Regions from separate parts of the Rhizobium sp. O111 genome, predicted to be linked through region 4. Evidence: predicted binding sites of a transcription regulator. Region 4 holds the regulator's gene; each other region holds the start of a gene.
The links. Region 4 encodes PhoB, which activates phosphate uptake and scavenging genes when phosphate is short. Its sites were predicted from a motif close to TGTCATNNANCTGTCAT; they were not measured.

Region 1 (4,651 bases), 3.6 Mb from region 4:
TCGACATCGCCTTCACCTCCGACCTGAAGCGCGCCCAGGACACGCTGAAGATCATCCTTGAAAACGTCGGCCAGGCCGGCCTCGAGACGATCAAGGACCAGGCGCTGAACGAGCGCGATTACGGCGATCTCTCCGGCCTCAACAAGGACGACGCCCGCGCCAAGTGGGGCGAAGAGCAGGTCCACATCTGGCGCCGCTCCTACGACGTTCCCCCTCCGGGCGGCGAAAGCCTGCGCGACACCGGCGCCCGCGTCTGGCCTTATTACCTGACCGAGATCCTGCCCCGCGTTCTGCGCGGCGAAACCGTACTGGTTGCTGCCCACGGCAACTCGCTGCGCTCGCTGGTCATGGTGCTCGACAAGCTGACCAAGGAACAGATCCTCGGCGTCAACCTCGCGACCGGCGTTCCCATGGTCTACAAGCTCAACGCCGACTCGACCGTCGCCTCCAAGGAAGTCCTCGGCGACATGTCCGGCGCCCACTAAACATCATCGCGCCGCGCGTCTCTCCTGTGCGCGGCGCCTCTCCGGATAGACCGGAAGTTACCTAGTTTTGGGGTCCGGTTTCCGTCTGACTCTTCGGCTTCCGAGCCGCCTCGAAATCCGGCAGCCGGTTGGCGATCCATTGCCAGAGCCCCACCACCTCCACAAGCAGCTCCCCGCCCAGCGGAGTCAGCTCGTATTCCACGCGCGGCGGTACCTGCGGGTAAAGCGTGCGCGTCACCAGCCCGTCGGCCTCCAGCGTCCGCAATGTCTGCGTCAGCACCTTCTGGCTGATGCCTTCCACCCGTTCCAGAACCCGTGAGAAGCGCAGCGGCCCCTTGGCCTCGGCAAGGATATGCATGACGCGCAACGGCCACTTGGCGCTGGCGCGCTCCAGCATCTCGCGAGCGAGTGCGTCTTCGGCATCCGTCAGCGTCTCGCAGAAGTCGAATGTACCATCGTTTAGTTCAGTTACCATAAGGTATGTATAGATCCATCTGGTACCTTCTTTCAAGAAGATACCGTCAGGCCTATATGGTCTTTCGACGGATCAAGGAGATTTCGATGTCACAGGTTTGGTTGATTACAGGCAGTTCGCGTGGTCTCGGCAGGGCGCTTGCGGAAGCGGTTTTGGCTAAGGGGCACAATCTGGTCGCCACCGCGCGCAATCCCGCCCAGCTCGACGATATCAAGCAGCGTTACCCCGCCAATGTCTTGACGATTTCGCTTGATGTGACCGACGAGCAATCGGCCGGGCAGGCGGTGAAGGCCGCGGTCGAGCGCTTCGGCCGGCTCGATGTCCTCGTCAACAATGCCGGCTATGGCGACGTCGGATCGGTCGAGGATACCAGCCTCACAGATTTCCGCGCCCAGATCGAAACCAATCTCTTTGGCGCCATCATCGTCACCAAGGCGGCATTGCCTCTGATGCGCGAGCAGGGCGCCGGCCACATCATCCAGGTCTCCTCCGTCGGCGGCCGCATCGGCCCGGCCGGGCGCGCGCCCTATGCGGCGGCCAAATGGGGCGTCGAGGGCTTCTCCGAGGCCTTGAGCCGCGAGGTCGGCCCGCTTGGCGTCAAGGTCAGCATCGTCGAGCCCGGCGGCTTCCGCACCGATTTCGCCGGCGCCTCCACGACGCTCCGCGAAGGCCGCCCCGAGTATGACGAAACGGTCGGCAAGATGGCCCGTTACCAGCGCGATTACGACGGCAGGCAGCCCGGCGACCCGGCAAAAGCCGCCGCCGCCATCATCCATCTCGCGAGCCTCGATAACCCGCCGCTGCGCCTTCCGCTCGGCAGCGACGCCATCCGCGCCATCGAGCAGAACGACGCGCAAAGAGCCACCGAACACGCCACCTGGCGCGACCTCAGCCTCTCCACCGACTTCGACGCCGGCTAAAGTTGACACCTAATAGAGGCCATAAGCTTGTCCCCGCGTTTGTAACCAACGCGTGGGGCAGCGGATGGCTCTTCGATGACATGCGTGGAGAATGTCTCGTCAAGTCGCATCAATTTCCAACCTTGGCGTTCACCACTGTTGCTGCCGCCTCGAACCTGCCAAACTCGCATGATGGCATTTCCGTCGTTGGTCATGCCCACAGTGTGGACCTCGACGACCCGGGTATAGCCGTCGTATCGAAGTTCGAGACATTTGCCTAAGCGCAGAGCTTCACAGGGCGTATGCTGCATCATTGAGCCTCCGACAAATCTGGCGTGTCCAATATGCCTGATTCGCATGCCGGTGTCCGGAGGTGAGCCTCCCCTCAATTCTCGATCGTGAACTGCACCCGGTCGGCCGCAAACCGCGTCACCGAATATTGCACCGGCACGCCGTCGAGATCGGTGTTCATCGCCTTGGTGATCAGCACGATCGCGCCCGGCGTAAGCTCCAGCGCCGAGAGGTCGGCGGCTTCGGCGTGGGCGGCGGTGATCTCGGTGGTGGCGCGGATATAGTCGGATAGGCCGAGTTTGGCGAAGGCGCGGGTGATCGATTCTGTCGTCTCGTAGGCGTCACGCATACCAGCGAAGCGGTCTGCCGGAAACCACGAGGTCGCGCTCGAGACCGGCCGTCCATCCGCCTTGCGCACTGTCTCCAGCCGGATCACGTTCGTACCCGGCGTAAGCTTCAGCCACCGCGCCACCTCGTCGCTTGCCGCTTCCTCGCCATGGCCGAGCAGCAGCCCGCGCGTCTCGCGCGCCTGCTCGCCGATGCCGCTGTTGAAGCGCGTGCGCTTGCTGATCGGAAAGTTCAGCCGCTCCTTGCGCTCGATCAGCGTGCCGCGCCCCTGCACGGCGCGCACGATCCCCTCCTGAGCCAGCGCCGCCAGCGCGCTGCGCACCGTGTGGCGGTTGACGCCGAACTGCGTGGCCAGCGTCATCTCCGGCGGCACCATGCCCGTTTCGTCGTATGCGCCTGCGCTGATCGCCTGGCGAATCCGGTCGGCGATCTGCCGCCACAGCGCCACGCCCGTCTGTCTCTGAACCTGCCCAGCCATTTCAGTCCTTTATCTTATGCGCCCCCGAAATGTCACACGCTTGTCACCTCGGCGATTTAGGTCTAGGTATAGCTTGTATGGTTGTCTATATCAATAGACATTTAAAGGATGTGGCGATGACCTTAGCGGAAAAGAAGGTAGGCAAGACCGAGCTGAGTGAGGGCGACCGGGCGCGCAAGCGCACCGTCGATCTGCTGGCCCGCGCCGAGCGGCAGGAGCTGGAAGTGGCCTGGCAGGCATTGGCGGAAAAGCCGGTGGCGCAAGCCGTGCGCGGCCCCGAAACCGGCCTCGTCATGGTGCGCGGCCGCATGGGCGGCGGCGGTGCCGCCTTCAATCTCGGCGAGGTCACCGTCACCCGCGCCACCATCCGCCTCGCCTCTGGCACCATCGGTCATGCCCAGGCGCTCGGCACCGATCGCGAAAAGGCCCGCCTCTCGGCGATCTTCGACGCGCTCTGGCAGGAACCAGCCACTCGCGACGCCATCGAAACCACCCTGCTTGCGCCGATCGCGGCCCGCGTCGCCGATGCCGATAACAAGAAGGCCGACGAGACCGCGGCCACCCGCGTCGATTTCTTCACCATGGTTCGCGGAGACGACTGATGCCCCTCAAGACCGAAACGCACAATGCCGATGCCCTGTCGGGCGGCTTCGCCGAGCCGGTGTTCCACGCCCAGAGCGTCTTCAAGCTGATGATGGATGCCATGGCTCGTCCCGGCACCATCCAGACTGTGTCGCCCGATGCCGAGCCGCCGGCGCCGCTCGGCATCGCCGCCGGTGCCATCGCGCTGACGCTCTGCGATCACGACACCCCCGTCTGGCTCTCGCCTGCCTTGGCCAAGTCCGCCACGCCGCAATGGCTCGGCTTCCACACCGGCGCGCCGGTCACGCCGGAAAAGGCCGAAGCCCGCTTCGCCCTTGTCGATGAGGGAGCCACGCTCTCCTCCTTCGGCCTGTTTGCCTCCGGCACCCAGGAATATCCGGATCGTTCGACGACGCTCGTCATCGAGCTGCCCGATCTCGAAGGCGGCCGCCGCCTCGCTTTGATGGGCCCCGGCATCAAGACCGTCACCGACGTCGCGCCGCTTGGGCTGCCGGAACGCTTCCTGCATCTGTGGACGGAAAATCGCGCGCTCTTCCCGCGCGGCGTCGACATCGTGCTCACCTCCGGCAGCCGTTTCCTCTGCCTGCCGCGCACCACCAAGATCACCGCAACGGAGATGTGACCCATGTATGTTGCCGTCAAAGGTGGCGAGGCCGCCATTTCGAATGCCCACCGCCTGCTCGCCGATCGCCGCCGTGGTGATCGCGCGCTCCCCGCCATCGGCATCGAGCAGATCGTCGCGCAGCTGACGCTCGCCGTCGACCGCGTCATGGCCGAAGCCTCGCTTTACGACCGCACGCTGGCGGCACTCGCCGTGCGCCAGTCGCGCGGTGACATGATCGAGGCGATCTTCCTGCTGCGCGCCTACCGCACGACATTGCCGCGCTTCGGCTATTCGCAGCCGATCGACACGGCTCAAATGAAGATCGAGCGCCGCGTCTCCGCCACCTACAAGGACCTGCCCGGCGGCCAGCTGCTCGGCCCGACCTTCGACTATACGCATCGCCTGCTCGACCCCTCGCTGCTTACGGATGGCGCCGTCGAGGAGCCGGTGCTGCGCGAGGCCGAAACC
Region 2 (4,651 bases), 2.3 Mb from region 4:
GACAGGCTGGACCAGATCTTCGGCAAGTTCTCGCAGATCGATTCTTCCTCGACGCGGCGTCACGAAGGCACCGGGCTTGGGCTGGCGATCACCGCCGGTCTCGTCGATCTGTTCGGCGGTTATATCGAGGTCGACAGCGCTGTCGGCGAAGGCTCGGTCTTTACCGTCACCCTGCCGTTTACAGTCGGCGCCAAGCGGGCGGAGCCCCGGCCGCTGCCGGTCAATGTGCGCGGCGCGCGCGTGCTTGTGATCGACGACAACGCCGTCAACCGCCAGATCCTGACCGAGCAGCTCACGCAATGGGGCTTCGATGGCGCGGCCGCGGAAGACGGCGTCGAGGGGCTCGCCATTCTCGAGGAAGCATCCGCACTCGGCGTTTCGATCGATGCGCTGGTCCTCGACTACCAGATCCCCGGCATGAACGGCGCCGATATCGCCCGCCTGCTGCGCGCCGACGAGCGCTTCGCCGACTTGCCGATCGTCTTCCTGACCTCGATGGATATTTCGGGCACCGAGAAGGAATTCGCGGCGCTGAACGGCCAGGCGCATCTGATGAAGCCGGCACGGGCCAACGTGTTGCGCAACACCATCGTCGATGTCGTGCGCACCAACCGGATCAGGCTGGCGCCGACGCTGCGGCCCGTTATCGAGGCACCGCCGCTCGAACCTGAGCTCTTGCCGGAACCTCTCAACGAAAGACTGCCGCCATCCTTCATCGACGTGCTCGTCGCCGAGGACAACGAGGTGAACCAGATCGTCTTCACGCAGATCCTGCAGGCGACGGGGCTGAACTTCCTCGTCGTCAAGAACGGCGAAGAGGCCGTTGAGGCCTGGGAGACCTATACGCCGCGCATCATCATGATGGACGTGTCGATGCCGGTCATGAACGGCCACGACGCGGCGCGGCGCATCCGGGAGCTTGAGCGCGGGCAGGGGCACCGCGTGCCGATCATCGGCGTTACCGCGCACGCGCTCGACGCCGACCGCGATCTCTGCCTCGATGCCGGCATGGACGACTACATGGCCAAGCCGATCAGCCCGGAACTGCTGGAAGAAAAGATCGCGCTCTGGCTCGGCAAGGAAGGCCGCGCGAGCGGGATTTCGCTGAGCTGATCCAGATCTCGACCTAGCTCCGGGGGGCTAGCCCTCGGCGCGCTTGACGCCGCAGAGCATTTCGCGCTTACCGGCAAAGCCCGGACGACGCTCGACCGCGAAGCCGGCCGCACCCAGATTGCGCCGGACGAAACCGGCCGCTGCGTAGGTCGCGAAGGTGCCATTTGGGACCGTCTTTTCACAGACCAGCGTCATCAGTTCCTGCGACCACATGTCGGCATTTCGCGACGGCGCGAAGCCGTCCAGATACCAGGCATCGAAGCCGGCCTTAGCGGCGGCCACGCCATCGAGCGCACGGCCGCAGACGACGCTGAGCGTGGTCTGCTCGTCGAGCTTCAAGGACACGGTTCCCTCGGGCATATCCGGCCATGCAGAGGTGAGCGCGATGCGCTCGGCGTCGATCTCCGGCCAGTGCGACAGCGCGCGGTCGATCTCGTCGCGCCGCATCGGGTAGAGCTCGAAGGACATGAAGTGCAGGTGCTGGCCTTCGGCGCGCCTCAGCTTCCAGTTCCGGAATGTCTCGGCGAAGTTCAGGCCGGTTCCGAAGCCGAGCTCGCCGATCAGGAAGTTTTGCGCCACGGCCCATCGCTCGGGCAGGCCGTTTCCGGCGAGGAAGACATGGCCGCATTCGAGGCGGCCGTCGGTCTGGCAATAAAAATGGTCGCCAAATGCCGGCGAATAGGGCATATCGCCGTCGCGCCATTCAAGCGGCCGGTTCGCCATCTCAGCCTGTGCCAAGTTAATCTGATCGGGATCGATGTCTGTCATGTCAACAGCCGATAGTCCGGCCTTGCCCTCGGGTCAATCGTCCACTCAACTGTTGATCGTCGGCGGCGGCATCATGGGGCTCTGGGCGGCTGTCTACGCCGAGCGCATGGGGATCGGCGCGGTACTGATCGATGCCGGCGTGCTTGGAGGCGGGGCGAGCGGCGGCCTGCTCGGCGCGCTGATGCCGCACATGCCGGATAAATGGAACCCGAAGAAGCAGTTTCAGTTCGATGCGCTGGTGGCGCTGGAGGCCGAGGTGGCGCGGCTGGAGGTCGAGACGGGCCTGTCGACCGGCTACCGCCGCTCCGGCCGCCTGATCCCGCTGCCCAAGCCGCATCTGCGCGATATCGCGCTCGGACATTCCGCCGATGCCGACAGCCATTGGCGCGCAGGAGAGCGCCGCTTCCACTGGCATGTGATCGATACGCCCGCAGTATCCGGCTGGCCGGACGCTTCCGGTATGGAGGGCGGCTTCGTGCATGACACGCTGGCCGGCCGGGTGGCGCCACGATCGCTGACGGGTGTGCTCGCAGCCTTTCTCCGCCGCGCCAAACATGTCCGCATCGTCGAGAATTCAGCCGTTCGCGGCATCGACGCCGAGCGCGGGATCGCCGAGACCGATGCCGGTGCGATCGCCTTCGGACATTGCATCGTCGCGGCCGGTTACCAGTCGTTTCCGCTTCTGGCGCGCGATACGGCAGGGCTGACACAGCCGCTCGGCCAGCCGGTGAAGGGCCAGTCGGCACTTTTGAAGGCCGATATCGATCCATCGCTGCCGACCATCTTCCGCGACGGGCTTTATGTGGTGGCGCATGAGGGCGGGCATGTCGCAATCGGCAGCACCAGCGAGAACCGTTTCGACGCACCCTTTGCGACCGACGGGCAGCTGGATGTTCTGGTCGAGAAGGCGCGGGCGCTGGTACCCTTGCTGCGCGATGCGCCCGTCATCGAGCGCTGGGCCGGGCTGCGCCCCAAGGCGATCGACCGCGACCCGATGATTGGTCCGCATCCCGCGCATGAGAGACTGCTGGCGCTGACCGGTGGCTTCAAGGTCAGCTTCGGCCTTGCGCATCGGCTGGCCGAGGCGGTTGTGCACATGGCTATTGGCAGCGCGATACCGTTTGCGGTGCCCGAGAGCTTTCACCTGATCAATCATATTCACGTCGCTTCACGCTAAAGTGCCTCGCGATCGCTTGAATTTTCTCGTTTCGCTTACGCTTTTCCGTTTTTTGCTGTTTAATCCTGAAATCAGCAGCCACTTTCGCGAGATATTTGGCAATTCACGTTAAACGTGAATTAGCACTCGCTATCCTTCGTCAATCTGTCATGCAAATCGCCTATCTGCTTGCAAAACGGCGGCGCGCTGACGAGTCGCGCCTGGTGCCGACGGAGATAATTGCATGCGATACGCCATCTGCTTCACGCCCGCCGCGAATGACCCGCTGTCGCATGCGGCTGCCAATTGGCTTGGCCGAAACGTGTTTTCCGGCGAGATGGTCGAGCCCACGGCGATCCGCGGGCTCAGCATCCACGAGGTCGCCTTTCATACGGCGGTGCCGCGGCGCTACGGTTTTCACGGCGCGCTGAAGGCACCCTTCCGGCTTGCGGCCGAGATGTCGGAGCCGCAACTCCTGCGGGAGCTGATGCGCTTCTGCGGCACGCTCACGCCGTTTTCCATTCCGCGGCTCGAGGTCGCGCGCACCGGTAGCATCTTCAGCCTGGTGCCGTCGCTGCCCTGCGAGAACGTCCAGTATCTGGCGTCCTCGATCGTGCAGCAGTTCGACGAGTTCCGCGCGCCGCTCAGCGATGCCGATATCGAGCGCAGCGATCCGGATGGGCTTTCGGCGGCGCAGTTCGCCAATCTGCATCGCTGGGGTTGCCCCTATGTGATGGACGAATTCCGCTTCCACATGCCTTTGACCGGTCCGGTCAGCCTGATCGACATGTCGCGCATCGAGCGCTCGCTGCGCAGCGTTTTCGAGCCGGTTCTCGTCGATCCCGTGAAGATATCGAACGTGGCGCTGATGGTCGAAGAGGGCAATGGCGGGCCGTTCCGGGTGCATTCGCTGCATCCGATGGGCAAGGTCAGCGCGCGGCGCGAGCGGGTTCCCGTTCCGGCCTAAGCGATTGTGCGATAAGCGCAAAAGGCTGTTGCGCAGTTTCCGTCTCGACATTCGCTCTTGAGGTGTTACCGTTCGCCGACTTTCTGGAAGGTGATTTCATGGTATCCGAGACTTACCCGCGCAATCTCGTCGGCTATGGCCGCAACACCCCCGACCCGAAATGGCCCGGCGGCGCCAATATCGCCGTGCAGTTCGTCATCAATTACGAAGAGGGCGGCGAGAGCTGCATTCTGGATGGCGACGCGGCCTCGGAAAACCTGCTGTCGGAGATCGTCGGCGCGGCCGCATGGCCCGGCCAGCGCAATCTCAACATGGAATCGATCTATGAATACGGCTCGCGAGCCGGTTTCTGGCGGCTGTGGCGGATGTTCACCGAGCTCAAGGTGCAGGCGACCGTCTATGGTGTGACGCAGGCCATGGCGCGTAACCCCGAGGCGGTGGCGGCGATGAAGGAAGCCGGCTGGGAAATCGCCAGCCACGGCTACCGCTGGTTGGAATACAAGGATTTCCAGGAAGAGCTGGAGCGCAAGCATATCCTCGAAGCCGTGCGGCTGCACACCGAACTAACAGGCGAGCGGCCCTACGGTATGTACCAGGGCAAGCCATCTGACAACACGCTGCGGTTGGTGCAGGAGGAGGGCGGCTTT
Region 3 (4,651 bases), 3.3 Mb from region 4:
GTCGCCAACGCCCGCGACCGTGAACGGCGTCGTCTGGATGTCGATGTCCATCTCGCGGAAGTGGCGCTTCACCGTTTCCCAGGCGCCGCGCGCGGTGATGCCCATTTTCTTGTGGTCGTAGCCGGCGGAGCCGCCCGATGCGAAGGCATCGTCGAGCCAGAAGCCGGCTTCCTGCGCCAGCGCATTCGCGGTGTCGGAGAAGGTCGCCGTGCCCTTGTCGGCGGCGACGACGAAATAGGGGTCGTCGCCATCGAGCCGCACCGTGTTTTCAGGCGGGATGATTTCGGTGCCGGAAATGTTGTCGGTGATCGAGAGCAGCGTGCGGATATAGGTCTTGTAAGCTTCACGCCCGGCATTGAAGATCTCATCGCGATTGCCGCCGACAGGGAGCTTCTTCGGATAGAAGCCGCCCTTGGCGCCGACGGGTACGATCACGGCGTTCTTGACCTGCTGCGCTTTCACCAAGCCCAGCACTTCGGTGCGATAATCCTCGGCGCGATCCGACCAGCGAAGCCCGCCACGGGCTACTCTGCCGAAGCGCAGGTGAACGCCCTCGACCTCGACGCCGTAGACGAACATTTCGCGGAACGGCTTCGGCGCCGGCAGGCCGTCGATCAAATGCGGATCGAGCTTGAAGGCTAGCATCGCCTTTGCGGAACCATCGGGATTGCGCTGGAAGTAGTTGGTGCGCAGCGTCGAGTCGACCACATTGACGTAGCGACGCAGTATGCGGTCGTCATCAAGGCTTGGAACGTCCGACAGCGCGGTCTCGATCTTGGCGTGAAGATCAGTCGCCTTCTTGATCCTGTTCTTCTCCGTCAGCTTCGGGTCGAGGCCATCGTGGAACAGGCGGAAGATGAGCGACGAGATAGCCGGGTATTTATCCAGCGTCGTCGCGATGTAATCCTGCGAATAGGCGATGCCGGCTTGGCGCAGATAGCGCGAGTAGGCGCGCAACACGCTTGTCTCGCGGGCCGACAGGCCAGCCGAGATGATCAGGCGATTGAAGTTGTCGTTGTCGATGACGCCTGAAAAAGCGAAAAGGAAGGCTTCTTCGAGTGCTGCGCCATGCTGCTGCAGATTGATCTCAGCGCCGCTTTGGGCTTCGAGTTCCATGTCATGCAGCACCACCAGCTTCTCGCTGCCGTCTGCCAGCGTCACGTTGATGTCGAAGGTGCCTTCGCTGATGACGCTGAAGCCGAGATTCTCGAGAAGCGGCACGCGGCGGGAAAGTGCGAGCTGGCCATTGAAGTGGAAGATCTTGAGGCAGAGAAGCGACACGCCATCCTTGATGCGCGTGTAGAATTCGATGCGGATCTGCTCGCCCGTGGCGCAGGCGACGATGTCGGCGAAGTCGGCGAAAGTTTCTTCCGGCGGGAAGAGATCCTGGTAAGCGTTGCTGACCTTGATCTTCGGCGCCTTCGGACCGGCAAGCATTTCGAAGCGGTCATCCCAGCGGGCCGTTATGCTGCGGATTGCTTCTTCGAGCTTTGCCTGAGGAATACGCGGGGTCTTTCCACCAGAGCGGCCGATGATGAAATGGACGCGGGCGACGCCGCCTTCGGGGAAAGCCGGGTAATAGGCCGAGACGCGGCCATCATAGATGGTCTTGAGATAGGTGCCGATCTTCTCGCGCACGATCGAATCATATTCCTCGCGCGGCACGTAGACGATAACGGAGACGAAACGATCGAAGTGATCGATGCGCGGCAGCACCCGTACGCGCGGGCGGTCGGTCAGATCGTTGATCTGTTCGGCGAAGGTGGCGAGCAGGGCGGTGTCGATCTGGAAGAGATCGTCGCGCGGGTAGGATTCCAGCGTGTTGTCGAGCATGCGGCCGGAATGGCTCATCGGATCGAAGCCGAAATGCTCTTTCACCTTCTCCACCTTCGAGCGCAGCAGCGGGATATCAGTTGCGAGCGAGGTGTAGGCGGTCGAGGTGAAGAGGCCGACGATGCGCAGCTCGCCGGTGACATTGCCACTCTCGTCGAAGCGTTTCACGCCGACATAGTCCATATAAGCGCGGCGGTGGACGACGGATTTGACGTTGGCTTTTGTGACGATCAGGAAGTCGGGACCGTCGAGGAAGGCCAGGATTTCGGGCGTCGTGGTGACGGCGTCGCGGCCGGTCCGGAGCACCAGCACATCGGGATTGGAGAGGATTCCCAGCCCCGTGCCCTTGTCGCGTTCGACCTTGGCGTTCGAGCCCTTGCCGGAATAGACATATTCGCGCATGCCCAGAAGGGTGAAATTGGCATCGCGCAGCCATGTCAGGAAAGCGACCGCTTCATCGCGATCCGCCTTGCGGCGGCCGACATTGCGTGACGATAGTTCGTCGATGGCGGTGCCGAGCTTGTCCAGCATCGGCTTCCAGTCGGAAACCGACAGGCGCACCTGTTCGAGGACGATTTCGATCCGCTCGATCAGATCTGCGGACTGCGCCGGCGTGAGCGGCGCGAGGTGAAGCTGGATGTGGCTGACGCGGTTTGCCGGCTCGCCCGGCATATCCGGCGAATAGAGTTCCGGCGGATGACCTAGCTGCATGACGAGAATGGGATGAACCGCCATGAAGAGATCGCGGTAGCTGCTCGTTACCTCGCCCATGACCGATTCGTAGAGGAACGGCATGTTGTGATCGGTCACCGACAGGACCGATACGGCCACCCCATCCGGCTCGACATTGTCGAGCGAGGTGACGGTGACGCGCGGCGCGTTGCCGGTCCAGGCGGCGAGTTCGGCCGCGCAGTGGACAGCGGAAATCGCCAGCATTTCGGGCGTGTAGGATTCGAGGTCGTCGCCGCTGGCGCGTCCGAAGAGAATATCCGGCGCGAGATAGTGCTCCCCCATCGCCGTCGCGATCTTGTTCGCGCTTTCGATCTGTTTTTCCCGTTTCGGATTGTTTCGAGCAGCCATTGACTGTGTCCCCCATTTTCTCGATTGCGCGCAGGTTAGCAGAAGGTTTGACAGAAAAATTGCAAAAATAGGGGCGTCGATCGCAGTTTTCGTGCGAATTTAGCCGGCATGTCGTCAATTCTGTAAAAAATGATCCGAATATGATTTTCGTCGCCAGAAGTTTGATCACGTCCCAATGAAGAGTTGTTGACAGTCGCGCAGCAAAAAGACGATCAACTGAGGATCGGAACCCGGATCGGATAAACATGTCGCAGAATGCAGCAGGCACGGTGATCGTCATATCGAGCCACGTCGTTCGTGGATCGGTCGGCAATCGGGCGGCGGTTTTCGCGCTCGAGACGCTCGGCCACCAGGTATGGGCGCTGCCAACAATCGTTCTACCCTGGCATCCGGGCCACGGCCGTTCGACGCGGCTGACCTTCGCGGAGGCCGATTTCGATGCGGCGATCGACGATCTCATACGCGCGCCCTGGATCGGCGAGGTCAAGGCGGTGCTTTCGGGCTATTTCGGCAATGCCGCGCAGGCCCGCTCCGTCGGCCGTCTGATCACCGCGCTTAGGGAGCAAAATCCCGATCTGTTTTACGTTTGCGATCCCGTGATGGGCGATCTCGGCGGGCTTTATGTTCCCGAGGCGACGGCTGAGGCGATCCGGGACCATCTGATCCCGCTGGCATCGTTGGCTACGCCCAATCGTTATGAGCTCGCCTGGCTGTCCGGCGCGCCGCTGGAGAGCAATACCGAGATCATGGAGGCGGCGCTGGCACTTGGCCCCGCACGCATGTTGGTGACCTCGGCGGTGCCGATGATGGCTGGTGGAACGGGCAACCTCTATCTCTCCGGGCGCCACGCGCTGCTTGCTGAGCACCGGCTGATCGACAATCCGCCAAACGGCTTGGGCGATCTTCTCGCCGCGCTTTTCCTGTCGCGGCTCCAGTCCGGCATGGAGGACGAGAAGGCGCTGCAGCTGGCGACGGCCAGCGTCTACGAGGTGTTGGCGCGGGCGGTGAAGCGCGGCAGCGACGAGCTGACGCTCGCAAACGACGCCTCCAGCCTGTCGACGCCGATGGCGATGGTGCAGATGCGACATCTGATGCATCCGGCGCAGCGGCGAAAGAGCTAGCGGCCGGGGGCCGTTAACGCATTTGGCGCTGCGATATTGATCTTGCATCGCTCACGCTGTAATCGAAGATCATGCAGCGTTTTCCAGATACACTTCTCGACGGCTATCGCAACTTCATGAGCGGGCGTTATGCCGACGCTCGTGACCGATACAGGACGTTGGCGGAGCACGGGCAGAGCCCGAGCACGCTGGTCATTGCCTGTTCGGACTCACGCGCGGCGCCGGAACTCATTTTCGATTCCGGGCCCGGCGAGCTCTTCGTCGTCCGCAACGTCGCCAACATGGTGCCGCCCTACGAGCCTGATAGTAATTTCCATGCGACCTCGGCTGCACTCGAGTTCGCGGTTCTGGCCCTGAAGGTTACCGATATCGTCGTCATGGGACATGGTCGGTGCGGCGGTATCCGCGCGGCGCTCGATCCCGATGCCGAGCCTTTGTCGCCCGGCGACTTCATCGGACGCTGGATGTCGCTGGTGCGGCCGGCGGCCGAGCAGATCCAGAGCAACGACGTGATGACCCCTGGCGAACGCCAGACGGCGCTGGAGCGCGTGTCGATCCGCAACTCGATCGACAATCTCCGGACCTTTCCGGAGATCAAGGCGCGTGAGGAAGCCGGT
Region 4 (4,651 bases):
TCCAGGCGCGCGAGGCCTTCGCGGGCTTCATCGGCCGTGACGACAAGCGGGGGGAGCAAACGGATGACATTGTCGCCGGCCGGAATGGCCAGCAGGTTGGCAGCGCGGATGGCCTGCAGGAGCTCAGCCGACGGAACAGCCGCCTTGACGCCAAGCATCAGGCCTTCGCCCCTGACATCCTCGATCACATCGGGGAAACGATCCTTCAGCGATGCGAGACCCTGGCGGAAGACGAGTGCGACGTCGCTGACGTGCTGCAGGAAGCCTTCCTCGAGGATCACGTCGAGCACGGCATTGCCGACGGCCATGGCGAGCGGGTTGCCGCCATAGGTCGAGCCATGGGTGCCGGCCTTCATGCCGGAGGCAGCTTCAGCAGTTGCCAGGCAGGCGCCGAGTGGGAAACCACCGCCGATGCCCTTGGCGGCGGCGAGAATGTCCGGCGTTACGCCCAACCGCTCATAAGCAAAGAGCTTGCCTGTACGGCCGACGCCGGTCTGAACCTCGTCGAGGATCAGAAGCAGGCCGTTTTCATCGCAAAGCTGACGCAAAGCCTTCATGAACTCCACAGTCGCAGGGCGGATACCGCCCTCGCCCTGTACCGGTTCGATCAGGATACCGGCCGTGGCATCGGTGATGGCGGCGCGAACGGCCTCGATATCACCGAAGGGAACCTGGTCGAAACCGGGCGCCTTGGGGCCGAAGCCTTCCAGATACTTCTCCTGGCCGCCGGCGGCGATCGTCGCCAGCGTGCGACCGTGGAAGGCGCCTTCAAAGGTGATGATGTGGAAGCGCTCGGGATGACCCTTCGAATACTGGTAGCGACGCGCGGTCTTGATCGCGCATTCCAGCGCTTCGGCGCCGGAGTTGGTGAAGAACACCTTATCCGCGAAGGTTGCATCCGTCAGCCGCTTGGCGAGACGCTCCTGACCGGGGATCTCGTAAATGTTGGAAAGGTGCCAGACCTTATCGGCCTGATCCTTCAGTGCTCCGACGACATGCGGGTGGCTATGGCCGACAGAGGTCACGGCAACGCCCGCGCCGAAATCGAGATATCGCTCGCCAGTTTCGGTGATCAGCCACACGCCCTCTCCTCGCTCGAACCGCAGCGGGGCACGAGAGTAGGTATCATAAAGCGGCGCGGCTTCAGCCATGGCGCGATCTCCTGTCATTCGCTCAATAATCGCCCGGACTCCGGCTAAAAAGCGGGTGCCCGGAAATGAAAAATGCCGCCTTTCGGCGGCGAGGGGCACTATTGTCTTTTCGCAGTGCGATGTCAACAAAACTGAGCTTTTGTCGCATGCGTCAAGCAAGCATCAGGGCGCCGGCGAGCTATCAACAGCTAATGTTGCAGAAATGACTCTACCACCCAGCAAGTTGGGGAAAACCGAGAAATCGATTCGCCGCGATTCAACCGACTCTTGTCACGGAGTCGCCCTCACTCTAGGTTAAAACTCAATTACTAGACTGCATGCGGCGGAACTAGTCACCAAAATCGAGCAAGCGTTTCTTGGTCCGGACACGTCCGTGCCATGGGTGAGGGATTCTGCCTACACCAACGCAATAAGGCGGAGACAGGGCATGAACTGGACAGACGAGCGCGTTGAAAGACTGAAGAAGCTTTGGGCCGAAGGCCTGAGCGCCAGCCAGATTGCGGCACAACTTGGCGGTGTAAGCCGCAACGCCGTCATCGGCAAGGTCCACCGTCTGAACCTGCCTGGCCGCGCCAAGGCCGGCGGCACGACGACGGCGACCAGAGCACCGAAGCGCCCGGCGGTTTCGACGCCCCGCCCCGCCAGCAACTTCAATTCCGCACGCATCTCGCCAAGCCGCGCCGTTGCCCGCCCGCAGGGCGCAGTGGCTCTCAAGGAAGAGATGGATATCGATGCGATCGAGGAAGTCCGTTACCGTCCCGCTTCCAACGTTGTCGTTCCGATCTCGCGCCGCCTCGGCCTCACGGAACTGACCGAGCGTACGTGCAAGTGGCCGGTCGGCGATCCGCTGACGGATGACTTCCACTTCTGCGGCTGCGAATCCCCTGACAACTCGCCATACTGCACCTATCACCAGCGCATGGCCTACCAGCCGGTCAACGAGCGCCGCAAGGCAGCCAACCGGGTCGCATGACCCGGAAAGCCGGATAAGGAACAAAAGAAAACGGGCCCTTGCGGGCCCGTTTTTCGTTGGATCGGATGAAATGGAAGCGCCTTACGCTTCCATCGAATAGCCGGCGCCGCGAACGGTGCGGATGACATCTTGCATGTTCGAGAAGTTGAGCGCCTTGCGCAGGCGGCCGACGTGTACGTCGACGGTGCGTTCGTCGACATAGATGTCATGGCCCCAGACGCCATCGAGCAGCTGCGAGCGGGAGAAGACACGGCCGGGCGACGACATCAGGAATTCCAGAAGGCGGAATTCGGTCGGTCCCAGGCGGACTTCGCGGCTCTTGCGGTGAACGCGGTGGGTTTCGCGATCGAGCTCGATATCGCCGCACTTCAGCAGCGAGGAGAGCACTTCCGGCTTGGCGCGGCGCAGCATCGCCTTGACGCGGGCGACGAGCTCAGGCGTCGAGAACGGCTTGACGACATAGTCGTCGGCGCCGGTCGACAGGCCGCGAACACGTTCGCTTTCCTCGCCACGGGCGGTCAGCATGATGATCGGCAGGCGCTCGGTCTCCGGGCGCATGCGCAGGCGACGGCACAGCTCGATGCCGGAAACGCCGGGCAGCATCCAATCGAGGATCAACAGGTCGGGCGTGCGTTCCTGCAGCCGGATTTCGGCCTCGTCACCGCGAAGGATGGTATCGACTTCGAAGCCTTCGGCCTCGAGGTTATAGCGAAGAAGCACGCTCAGTGCTTCTTCGTCTTCAACGACTGCTACTCTTGGGATCATTCGTCTCGGTCTCCTGGGGGCGTGGGTCCGGAACGCTTATTCCGTGACCGCGCCGACGGTGTTGGCGGTGTCGTCCTTCGGACGCTCGCCTTCCGGCTGGGCGCCGGTAGCCATGTAGTAGATGGTCTCTGCGATGTTGGTGGCGTGGTCGCCGATGCGCTCGATGTTCTTGGCGCAGAAGAGAAGATGCGTGCAGCTGGTGATGTTGCGCGGATCTTCCATCATGTAGGTCAGCATCTCGCGGAACAGCGAGGTGTACATCGCGTCGATTTCCTCGTCGCGCTCGCGGATCGACTTGGCGCGGTCGGCAACGCGGCTGGTGTAGACGTCGAGAACTTCCTTGAGCTGGACAAGCGCCAGTTCGGAAAGATGCTCGAGGCCACGAGCGAGCTTGCGCGGAACGCCCGTGCTCTGGACAGCGATGACGCGCTTGGCAGTGTTCTTGCCGAGATCGCCGACGCGCTCGAGATCGGCCGCGATGCGGATCGAGCCCATGATTTCGCGAAGGTCGGCGGCCATCGGCTGGCGGCGGGCGATGGTGATGATCGCCTTTTCGCCGATCTCGCGCTCGGCGTGATCGAGGATCACGTCGTCGGAGATGACCTTCTGGGCGAGCGAAGTGTCGCCGTTGACGAGCGCGCGAACAGCGTCGCCGACCATCTGTTCCGCGAGGCCGCCCATTTCGGAGATGCGGCGCGTCAGGAACTTGAGATCATCGTCATAGGCGGAATAGATATGTGTCGATGCCATGGGGCTTATCCTTGAATGTCCTGAGGTTTACCGGTTTCGGAGATCAGCCGAAGCGGCCCATGATGTAATCCTGGGTGCGCGGATCATCCGGGTTGGTGAACATCTTGTCGGTATCGTTCTCCTCGACGAGGTTGCCGAGGTGGAACATGGCGGTGCGCTGCGAAACGCGTGCTGCCTGCTGCATCGAGTGCGTGACGATGACGATCGTGTAGGCTTCGCGCAGCTCGTGGATGAGCTCCTCGACCTTGGCGGTCGCGATCGGGTCAAGCGCTGAGCAGGGCTCGTCCATGAGGATGACTTCGGGGCTGACAGCAATCGCGCGGGCGATGCACAGACGCTGCTGCTGACCACCCGACAGGCCGGTGCCGCCTTCATGCACGCGGTCCTTGACCTCGTTCCACAGGCCGGCGCGCTGCAGGCTCTGCTCGACGATGACGTCCATGTCGGCCTTCGCCTTGGCGAGACCGTGGATGCGCGGGCCGTAGGCGACGTTTTCGTAGATCGACTTCGGGAACGGGTTCGGCTTCTGGAACACCATGCCAACGCGGGCGCGCAGCTCAACGACGTCGATATCCGGATCGTAGATATCATCGCCATCGAGCGTGATCTTGCCGGTAACGCGGCAGTTGTCGATCGTGTCGTTCATGCGGTTCAGGCTGCGCAGGAAGGTGGACTTGCCGCAGCCCGACGGACCGATGAGAGCCGTCACGGTGTTTTCGCGGATGTTCAGCTTCACGTCGAAAAGCGCACGCTTCTCGCCGTAGTAAACCGAGACGTCCTGGCCGATCATTTTATACGGAATGGTATTCATCTTCTGGTCTAGCGCCTTCTCAACTGCGGCTTCCGTCAACATGTTCATGATGTTTACTCCGTTTACCAGCGGCGCTCAAAGCGACGACGCAAGAGGATGGCTCCGAGGTTCATGACGATCAGGAACAGGAGCAGGACGATGATGGCGCCGGACGTGCGCTCGACAAAGGCGCGTTCGGCTTCGTTTGCCCACATGTAAACC

Region 1: a site for PhoB is predicted at 3,007-3,023, ahead of phnF (phosphonate metabolism transcriptional regulator PhnF). Genes of this name have one in related genera too.
Region 2: a site for PhoB is predicted at 3,193-3,209, ahead of ACVTFQ_RS12280 (DUF1045 domain-containing protein). Genes of this name have one in related genera too.
Region 3: a site for PhoB is predicted at 3,089-3,105, ahead of ACVTFQ_RS17465 (NAD-glutamate dehydrogenase). Genes of this name have one in related genera too.

Annotation. Positions count from the first base shown of each region.
Region 1 is NZ_JBSHXL010000001.1:3,751,052-3,755,702, forward strand. Features, by position in the region: gene ACVTFQ_RS18710 (2,3-bisphosphoglycerate-dependent phosphoglycerate mutase) at 1-485, shown strand, start outside; gene ACVTFQ_RS18715 (winged helix-turn-helix transcriptional regulator) at 547-960, opposite strand; gene ACVTFQ_RS18720 (oxidoreductase) at 1,047-1,880, shown strand; gene phnF (phosphonate metabolism transcriptional regulator PhnF) at 2,245-2,976, opposite strand; gene phnG (phosphonate C-P lyase system protein PhnG) at 3,093-3,578, shown strand; gene phnH (phosphonate C-P lyase system protein PhnH) at 3,578-4,201, shown strand; gene ACVTFQ_RS18740 (carbon-phosphorus lyase complex subunit) at 4,205-4,651, shown strand, end outside.
Region 2 is NZ_JBSHXL010000001.1:2,409,609-2,414,259, reverse strand. Features, by position in the region: gene ACVTFQ_RS12295 (response regulator) at 1-1,113, shown strand, start outside; gene mnmC2 (tRNA (5-methylaminomethyl-2-thiouridine)(34)-methyltransferase MnmC2) at 1,141-1,881, opposite strand; gene ACVTFQ_RS12285 (NAD(P)/FAD-dependent oxidoreductase) at 1,880-3,058, shown strand; gene ACVTFQ_RS12280 (DUF1045 domain-containing protein) at 3,282-4,004, shown strand; gene puuE (allantoinase PuuE) at 4,103-4,651, shown strand, end outside.
Region 3 is NZ_JBSHXL010000001.1:3,490,916-3,495,566, reverse strand. Features, by position in the region: gene ACVTFQ_RS17465 (NAD-glutamate dehydrogenase) at 1-2,913, opposite strand, end outside; gene pdxY (pyridoxal kinase PdxY) at 3,159-4,034, shown strand; gene ACVTFQ_RS17455 (carbonic anhydrase) at 4,106-4,651, shown strand, end outside.
Region 4 is NZ_JBSHXL010000001.1:141,761-146,411, reverse strand. Features, by position in the region: gene ACVTFQ_RS00725 (aspartate aminotransferase family protein) at 1-1,151, opposite strand, end outside; gene ACVTFQ_RS00720 (GcrA family cell cycle regulator) at 1,579-2,124, shown strand; gene phoB (phosphate regulon transcriptional regulator PhoB) at 2,206-2,889, opposite strand; gene phoU (phosphate signaling complex protein PhoU) at 2,926-3,639, opposite strand; gene pstB (phosphate ABC transporter ATP-binding protein PstB) at 3,683-4,498, opposite strand; gene pstA (phosphate ABC transporter permease PstA) at 4,513-4,651, opposite strand, start outside.